2 regions of the Streptomyces huasconensis genome follow, and region 1 is predicted to be linked to the other one. Evidence: riboswitches for the same ligand, from Rfam matches in the RefSeq annotation. Region 1 holds a riboswitch; the other holds the start of a gene.
The links. Region 1 has a riboswitch for cobalamin ahead of J2N69_RS02965 (GHMP family kinase ATP-binding protein). Riboswitches for the same ligand answer to the same signal wherever they lie in the genome.

Region 1 (4,424 bases):
AGGTGTTGAACAGGTGTTACGGAATAGTGCGCGGGCTCGTATGCACGTCGGAGTGCACCTGCCGCCCGACTTGATTCATGGCCATTTGAGGATGCGGACCACGACAGGGGGCGATGGCATGGCCCATGTTGCTGGCACGGCTATCGCCATGCGTGCTGCGATCATCTGTCGGCCCGTGTAATCACGGCGTCGGAGCCGTCCTGGATGAGCCGGTGACGGTACCGCGCGGACATCGGGCGCCGCTGGTCGGCTCCTGGCATACCCCCTACGTCACTTCGGGGACCTTATTGCACACTGTTTGCAACAACGTCTACATTGCAGGAAAGGGAAGGTTCTTGTGAACTCTCCATCGGTTCCCGACGTGCAGGTGCTGCGCGGCGGCGATGTTCTCGCCCACTCCGACGCCCTGCGCTCGGTCTACCTCGACGCCTTCAGCGCGCCGCCATGGAATGAGGACGAGGAGCAGGCCGCCGAGTTCGCCGAGCGCCTCCGTGATGACGCGCGGCGCCCCGGTTTCACCGCCGCGCTGGCCGTCGCCGGCCGGGACGTGCTCGGCTTTGCCAGCGGGTGGACGACCCTCACGCCCTTCCCCACGGACCGCTGCTATCCGCAGGTCGCCGCGGGTCTTGGCGCTCGCCGCACGAACGACTGGCTGTGCGGCGCCTTCGAAGTGGACGAACTCGCCGTCCGGCCCGGCGCGCACGGCAGCGGGCTCGCCGGGAGACTGCTGGCGGCGGCCACCGAGGGCGCCCCCGATGGCCGCTCCTGGCTGCTCACCTCCGTGCGGACGCCGCGGGCCATGGCCTTCTACCACCGCCAGGGCTGGGCTCAAGCCACCCATCCCTCCGCCGACGGCAAGGGCATCGTCGTCTTCCTCGGCCCGCGCCATCCCGCCCGGGGTCTCGTCCCGTTGCCTCTCTGAACGCCAACGGTCCTTGCCATCAGGAACTCGTGCGGCGGCACGGCGGGTTGGAGGTGTACAGGGCGAGGATTTCCGGCCGAGGAGCGATGCCAGTGCCGCCCGCCCGTACTCATCCAGGCGGCGATGTCCTCCGTAGCGGCCTTTGTGCCGGGTACGCCGAACCACCCCTCTCTCCAGGGAGACCCGCCCACAGTGGCGGGACAGGACCGCGCCGGATTCGCACCGGCACCCGCCGGCCGCCGTGGATCACTCGGGCTCGTGGGTGTGCGGACTCGTCGAGGGCGGCTCGGCCGGCCGTTCCCGGCCGCCGTCATGGCCGGACGCCACCACGACGAGCAGACCCACCACCACGGCCCCGGTGGCCACTCGGCCGACGGCTCGCCCCGCCCAACCCAGCAGCGACACGCCCTCGCGTCGTTGCCATGGGCCCAGTCGCTCAGACCGCCGAGAGGGCCGCATCAGACGTAGCAACAGCAGCGCGGCGACGGGGAGTTGCAGGAGCCACAGCACGGTGCGCGGCCACTCGCCGTACCAGACGTTGGTGCCGTACAGCAGGGTGTGCCACACGCTCAGGACGTACACGACGATCACGAAACGGTGCAATCGCCGCCAGGTGTTCGCGCCGATGCGGTGCCGGACGTAGAACAGCAGTCCGAGCGGGACGGCCAGGTACAGGGCCCCTTGTCCGATGGGGATGGCGATCCGGCCGGTGCCGGAGTCGTACCAGCCGGGCACGAAGGTGTCCGCGAAGCCCGCCCACAGCCGTTCGGCCCACGCCAACTGGGCTTCGTACCGTACGAGTTCGGCCGCGAACATCAGGGCGTGGGCGCACATCAGGGCCATGGTGGTCAGGCTCGTGGTGCGGTGCCAGCGTTCCAGGGCCTGCCGGGTGGCGGGCAGGCTGTCGGGGCGCGGCCCCGACAGCAGCAGACCGAGCATGACCGTGCCCCAGGCCCACAACAGGCCCGACCAGCCGAACGCCTGGCTGAGCAGGTACATCCAGTACGTGCCCGGGTCGTCCATGAACGGCATGACCGCGACCGTCGCCGAGTCACCCGACTCCATGCGCGCGTACAGGAACGCGAAGACGGCACCCGTGACCAGGACCGCGGCACCCGCGTCGGGCAGCGCGGCCCGCAGATCGGCGCTCAGGGCGACGCGGTCGGGCGGGCGCCGGTCAGGAGCGGGCGGCGCGGTCGCACCGTCGTCCCCCTGCGTCATTTCTGGCAGCATCGCGGGCCTTCCGGGGCGCGGGACACCGACGGGGCGGTGTGCGCGTGTGATGGGAGAAACCAGTGTGGCCGAGGCGGCTGCGAATACCGAGGCCGCATCCGGCCAGAGCGGCTTCCGAAGCCGACCGATCCGTCCCGGAGCTCTGAACAACAGGCCGTGAAACCGACCGATCCGTCCCGGAACTCTGCACAACAGGCGGTGACCGATCGCATTCGGACAACTGGTGATACGCCCCCTGCCGCAGGAGCACGAGCCGCCCTACGCTGAGCCTGCAGTCGGTTCGTGCCTCCTGTCCCCGACCGGGCATTCGGCGCGACGCAAGAGGGAACCCGGTGGGAATCCGGGACTGTCCCGCAGCGGTGAGTGGGAACGAAAGCCGTCAACAGCACTGGGCCCGTGTCTGGATGGGGCCGGGGAAGCGACGGCCGGTAGGTGCCCTCCGGATCTCCGGTGAGCGAGCCCACGAGTCCGAAGACCTGCCACTGCGCCCGCGCCTGAAACGCGGGCAGTGCACGGTGACCTCGAGGACTGGGTTGGCGGTACGGACAGCTGCGCGGCGTTGGCCGCGCCGCGCCTCCTTCCCGGACACGTTCGGGGCTCGGGACCAGGAGGGGACATGTCCGTGACCACGCGAACTCTCGCCATCCGTGCCGGATGCCGGTCTGCCTGCCCATCGGCGGACCGGACAGGGCGGTGCTGATACCCGCCCGGGAGCCCGGCAGGACGCGGCGGCAGCCGGGCCGCACGGTGTCGGGCGTCTGTCACGGCACCCTGGGCGAGCTGTACCAGGGCCCGCTGCGGGCGGGGCCCGATCCGGACATCGCGGTGGTGTCCTTTCCCGTGGACCGTCATTCCTGGGTGCACTTCACCCCGGGAACGCATGCGCCGAACCGGCTGCCCCTCGGAGAGAAGACCGCGACCGCGGCCCGGCTCTTCCTGGAGCACTTCGGCCTCACGCTGCCACCGGGCCACTGGGATACCCACTCCGACCTCCGGGTGGGCGTGGGCATGGCGAGTTCCACCGCCGACATCGTGGCGACGCTGCGCTGTCTGTTCAGGATTTTCGCCCTGCCGTACGACAAGGACGTGGTGCTGCGGATCCTGACGGCGATCGAGCGGGCCGACAGTGTCTTTCTCGACGAGTTCGCGCTGTACCTCAGCGGCCGGCACCGCGTGATCCGGCGGCTGGGCACGGACATCGGCTTCCACACCGCCTACATCACCGAGCCCGGGACGGTGGACACCGCCGCCGTCACCGGCCTGCTGCTGGAGCACTACCGGCGGCACGGGGAGGAGTACGAGCACTGCCTGACGGACCTGCTCAAAGGCTTCGCCTCCGGCGACCCGGCCGCCGTCGCACGCGCGGCCACCGCCAGCGCCGCCCTCTCCCAGAACGTGCTGCCCAAGGCGGCGTTCGACAGCATGCTCGCGCACCGCGAGCGGTTCGGCGCCGACGGCGTCTTCGTCGCCCACACGGGCTGCCTGATCGGCTACCTCTTCCCCACCCGCCTCGACGCCGACACCAAGTCGGACCTGTCCGCCTACTTCCACACGCTCGGCCACCAGTGCTCTTTCACCCATGGAGGTTACGGGTGATCCACCCCCACATCGCCGACGCCCTGAAAGTCCCCGATCTCGTCCGGCTCACCGACGGCCTCGTCCTGATCAGGTTCGAGTCGATGAAGATCTACTCGGCGCTCGCCGCCGTCCGCCACCTACTGGAGCGGGGCACGATCCGCCCGGGACAGACCCTGATCGACAGCTCCAGCGGCATCTACGCCTACGCCCTGGCCTTGGCCTGCCACCGCTACGGCATGCGCTGCCACATCGTCGCGTCCACCACCGTCGACACCACCACCCGTACCCAACTGGAGATTCTCGGCGCCACGGTCGAACAGGTCAGCCCCTCGAAGAACCTGAAACTGGACCAGGAGCTGCGCGTGCGGCGCGTGACGGAAATCCTCGCCGAACACCCGGGCTGGCACTGGATGCGGCAATACCACGACGACGTCCACTACCTCGGCTACCACGAGGTCGCCGACCGCATCAGGACCACGTTCCCCGAGGCCGCGCTGACCGTCGTCGGAGGCGTGGGGTCCGGGGCCTCGACGGGCGGTCTCGTGGAACGCCTGCGCGCCACCGATCCGTCGGTACGGCTGGTCGGCGTGCAGCCCTTCGGGAGCGTCACCTTCGGCAGCCAGGACCACCACGACCCCGAGGCGATCATCGCCGGCATCGGCTCGTCGATCGTCTTCGACAACGTCCGCCA
Region 2 (4,424 bases), 4.7 Mb from region 1:
TCGGGCGTCAGCTTCGCCAGGTCGGCGACGTCCGAGTGGAGGTCGACCTCCTCGACGGTCCAGGTGTTCTTGATCGCGTCCCGGTAGCGCTCGTAGAAGTCGGGGTAGCGCATGGGGCGCAGGGTCAGTTCGAAGCCCGGGTCGAGAAGGTTCTTCTCGGAGTTGGCGGTGGAGCTCATTACTGGCAGGCCTCGCAGGACTCGGGGTTTTCCAGGGAGCAGGCGACGGCCTCTTCGGCCGTGACCTGCGCGGGGACGGGAGCGGCGGCGGTGTTCGAGCCGCCGGCCGCGCGGGCGATGCGCGTGGCGGGGCGCGAGCGCAGGTAGTACGTCGTCTTCAGGCCCTGCTGCCAGGCGTACGCGTACATCGAGGAGAGCTTGCCGATGGTCGGCGTCTCCAGGAAGAGGTTCAGCGACTGCGCCTGGTCGAGGAACGGGGTGCGCGCGGCGGCCATGTCGATCAGGCCGCGCTGCGGGATCTCCCAGGCCGTGCGGTAGAGCGCGCGGACGTCCGCGGGAATCCAGCTGAAGCCCTGCACCGAGCCGCTGGCCTCGCGCAGCGCCTCGCGGGTCTGCTCGTCCCAGACGCCGAGCCGCTTCAGCTCCTGGACCAGGTAGGCGTTGACCTGGAGGAACTCGCCGGACAGCGTCTCGCGCTTGAAGAGGTTGGAGACCTGCGGCTCGATGCACTCGTAGACACCCGCGATGGACGCGATGGTGGCGGTCGGCGCGATGGCCAGCAGCAGGGAGTTGCGCATGCCGGTCTCGGCGATGCGGGCCCGCAGCGCGTCCCACCGCTCCGGCCAGGTCAGCTCGACGTCGTAGTGGTCGGGGTGCAGCACGCCGCGCGCGGTGCGGGTCTTCTCCCAGGCGGGCAGCGGGCCCTCCCGCTCGGCGAGGTCGGCCGACGCCTCGTACGCGGCGAGCATGATCCGCTCGGCGATGCGGGTGGACAGGGCGCGGGCCTCGGGGGAGTCGAACGGCAGCCGCAGCTGGAAGAAGACGTCCTGGAGGCCCATCGCGCCGAGGCCCACCGGGCGCCACTTGGCGTTGGAGCGGCCGGCCTGCTCGGTCGGGTAGAAGTTGATGTCGACCACGCGGTCGAGGAACGTCACGGCGGTGCGGACCGTCTCGTCAAGACGCTCCCAGTCGATGTCCCGGATCGCCGTGTCCACGAACGCGCCGAGGTTCACCGAGCCGAGGTTGCACACGGCCGTCTCGCCGTCGTCCGTCACCTCCAGGATCTCGGTGCAGAGGTTGGAGGAGTGCACGGTGTGGCCGGGCTCCGCCGTCTGGTTGGCGGTGCGGTTGGCGGCGTCCTTGAACGTCATCCAGCCGTTTCCGGTCTGCGCGAGGGTGCGCATCATGCGGCCGTACAGGTCCCGGGCCGGGATGGTCTTCTTCGCGAGCCCGGCGGCCTCCGCCTCGCGGTAGGCGGCGTCGAACTCCTCGCCCCACAGGTCGACGAGGTCGGGCACGTCGGCCGGGGAGAACAGTGACCAGTCCTGGTCGGCGGCGACGCGGCGCATGAACTCGTCCGGAATCCAGTGCGCGAGGTTGAGGTTGTGCGTGCGGCGCGCGTCCTCACCGGTGTTGTCGCGCAGCTCCAGGAACTCCTCGATGTCGGAGTGCCACGTCTCCAGGTAGACCGCGGCCGCGCCCTTGCGCCGGCCGCCCTGGTTCACGGCGGCGACCGAGGCGTCCAGGGTCTTCAGGAACGGCACGATGCCGTTGGAGTGCCCGTTCGTGCCGCGGATCAGCGAACCCCGGGACCGGATGCGGGAGTACGAAAGGCCGATGCCGCCCGCGTGCTTGGAGAGCCGCGCGACCTGGTGGTAGCGGTCGTAGATGGAGTCCAGCTCGTCCAGCGGGGAGTCGAGGAGGTAGCAGGAGGACATCTGCGGGTGGCGGGTGCCGGAGTTGAAGAGCGTCGGCGAGGAGGGCAGGTAGTCCAGGCGGCTCATCAGGCCGTACAGCGCGGCGACCTCGTCCACGGCGGCGGCGCCGTCGTCCTTGGCCAGACCGCTCGCGACGCGCAGCATGAAGTGCTGCGGGGTCTCGATGACCTGCCGGGTGATCGGGTGGCGCAGCAGATAGCGGCTGTGCAGGGTGCGCAGGCCGAAGTACTCGAACCGGAAGTCGGCGCCGTCGGCGAGCGCGGCGACCACCAGCGCGTCGAGCCGGGCCGCGTGCGCCGTCACGAAGGACGCCGTGCGGTCGGCGATGAGCCCCTCGCGGTGGCCGACCGCCACGGAGTCGGTGAAGGAGCGCACGCCCTGCGTGGCCGCCTCCTCGCGGATGCCGATCGACAGGAGCCGGGCCGCCAGCTTCGAGTACGCCGGGTCCTCGGCGATGAGCCCCGCGGCCGCCTCGGTCGCCAGTTCCCGCAGCTCCGAGAGGTCCGCCTTGGCCGAGCGGCCGCGCAGGGCGGCGGCGGCGACCCGGCCGGGGTCGGCGTCGGGGAGGTCGGCGGTGAGATCGGTCAGGGTGCGCAGCAGCGCGGCCCCTGGCCCGTCGGTTCCCTCGGCACCCTGGGCGGTGGGCGTCGACGGCGCTGACGCGGGTTCGGCAGGCGCGATGGTCACGTGGGGGGCACTCCCTCGCTCGGCTCTGGGCCAGGGGGAGGCGGACGGCACACACGGGCGCACCCGGGCAGGGCGGCGTACCGCGTCCACCGGCCCACTCCACGAGGCCCGGACGGTCGGCACCCGGGCCGGACGGCACGGGTGCACTGTCGGCAGGTCATCGGACTCCGCGTACGCCGAATGCGTACACATGCACCGTTGCGGGACAGTTCCGGACTTGCACCGGATTTCCCTGCGGCGACAGCGAGCACGAGCATACATCTTGTGCCGGGCCTGAGAAGCGGGCCCACATCTTGTGTCGGCTCGCGGAGTGGTGGCTAGAGCTTCAGCGCGTACGCCAGCAGCGGCACCGTCTCGATCGGCCGCCAGTCACGCTCGGGCGTCCGTACGAACCCGAGGCGCTCGTACAGCCGGTGGGCGGCGTGCATGGACCTCTGCGTGGACAGCACGAGCGAGGTGCGGCCCGCTTCCTTGGCGCGTCGCACGCACTCCCGTACGAGCGCTTCGCCGGCGCCCCGGCCGCGCGCCTCGGCAGAGACGGCGAGCATCCGTATCTCCGCGTCGTTCGCGCCCGCGATGTCGGCCATCGGCCCGCCGGAGGGGACGTAGGTGACGCCGCCGAGCACCTTGCCCGCCACCTCGGCGACGAGGATCTCGGCGTGCGCCGCGCGTCCCGGCACGTCCCGCAGCACGGCGAGGTAGGGGTCGTCCTCCCCGAAGTCCAGGTGGCCGCCGTCGAGATAGGCCTGCGCGGTGAGGGCGCCCAGCGCCTCGTACTCCTCGGGGAGGGCCCGCCTGATCGTGAGGGTCGTCGTGTCCATGGGCCGCAGTGTGCAACACGGGTACGACAGAGGGCCGCCGGTTTTTCCGGCGGCCCTCCGTCGCGGCGGGGCGGGGCTCAGTGCCCGGCGCCCGCGGTCGCCTTGGGCAGTTCCTCCATGACGCCCGGGTCGCCCGCGTCGGCGGTGTAGTCCCCGGGGGAGGTCTCGTCGACGCCGTCCGGGGCCTTCAGCGCCTTCAGGACGAAGGTGAGGACCACGGTCACGATGACGTTCAGGACGAACGCGGTGAGGCCGATGTAGCCGATCTCGCCGATGCCCGGGATCGTGTCCGAGGAGCCGCCGAAGTGCTTCTGCGTCGGCGACGCGACGCCGTACGCGGCCAGTGTGCCGTAGACCATGCCGACCGCCCAGCCGCCCAGCAGCGCCCAGCGGTGGAACCAGCGCGTGAAGAGGCCGCCGACCAGCGCGGGCATCGTCTGGAGAATCCAGATGCCGCCGAGCAGCTGGAAGTTGATCGCGACCGTCTTGTCCATGGTGAGGACGAAGACGAGCGCGCCGACCTTCACCAGGAGCGAGACCAGCTTGGAGACCTTGGTCTCCTGCGCGGGCGTCGCGTCGGGCCTGATGAAGTCCTTGTAGATGTTGCGGGTGAAGAGGTTCGCGGCCGCGATCGACATGATGGCCGCCGGGACCAGCGCGCCGATGCCGATGGCCGCGAACGCCACGCCCGTGAACCAGTCGGGGAACATGTCCTCGAACAGCTGCGGGATCGCCAACTGGCCGTTCTCCACCTTGACCCCGGCCGCGATCGCCATGAAGCCGAGCAGCGCCAGCAGGCCGAGCATCAGCGAGTACAGCGGCAGGATCGTGGTGTTGCGGCGGATCACGTCACGGCTCCTGGACGAGAGCGTCGCGGTGATCGAGTGCGGATACATGAACAGCGCCAGCGCCGAACCGAGCGCGAGCGTCGCGTACGTCCACTGCCCGGCCTCGGCGGGCGCGAGCGCGCCGCGCGGTTTGTCGGTCGCCGGGTTGGTCTGCGCGAAGGCGTCGCCGGC

Region 2: it holds a riboswitch for cobalamin, as region 1 does, so the genes downstream of both, J2N69_RS24775 (ribonucleoside-diphosphate reductase subunit alpha) here and J2N69_RS02965 (GHMP family kinase ATP-binding protein) in region 1, are expected to answer to the same signal.

What each region holds. Positions count from the first base shown of each region.
Region 1 covers NZ_CP086119.1:677,262-681,685, forward strand. Annotated here, with positions in the region: gene J2N69_RS02950 (GNAT family N-acetyltransferase) at 338-922, shown strand; gene J2N69_RS02960 (ferric reductase-like transmembrane domain-containing protein) at 1,169-2,155, opposite strand; cobalamin riboswitch at 2,415-2,652, shown strand; gene J2N69_RS02965 (GHMP family kinase ATP-binding protein) at 2,849-3,751, shown strand; gene J2N69_RS02970 (cysteine synthase family protein) at 3,748-4,424, shown strand, end outside.
Region 2 covers NZ_CP086119.1:5,400,524-5,404,947, forward strand. Annotated here, with positions in the region: gene J2N69_RS24770 (ribonucleotide-diphosphate reductase subunit beta) at 1-179, opposite strand, end outside; gene J2N69_RS24775 (ribonucleoside-diphosphate reductase subunit alpha) at 179-2,584, opposite strand; adenosylcobalamin-variant (AdoCbl-variant) riboswitch at 2,731-2,828, opposite strand; gene J2N69_RS24780 (GNAT family N-acetyltransferase) at 2,902-3,405, opposite strand; gene mctP (monocarboxylate uptake permease MctP) at 3,483-4,424, opposite strand, start outside.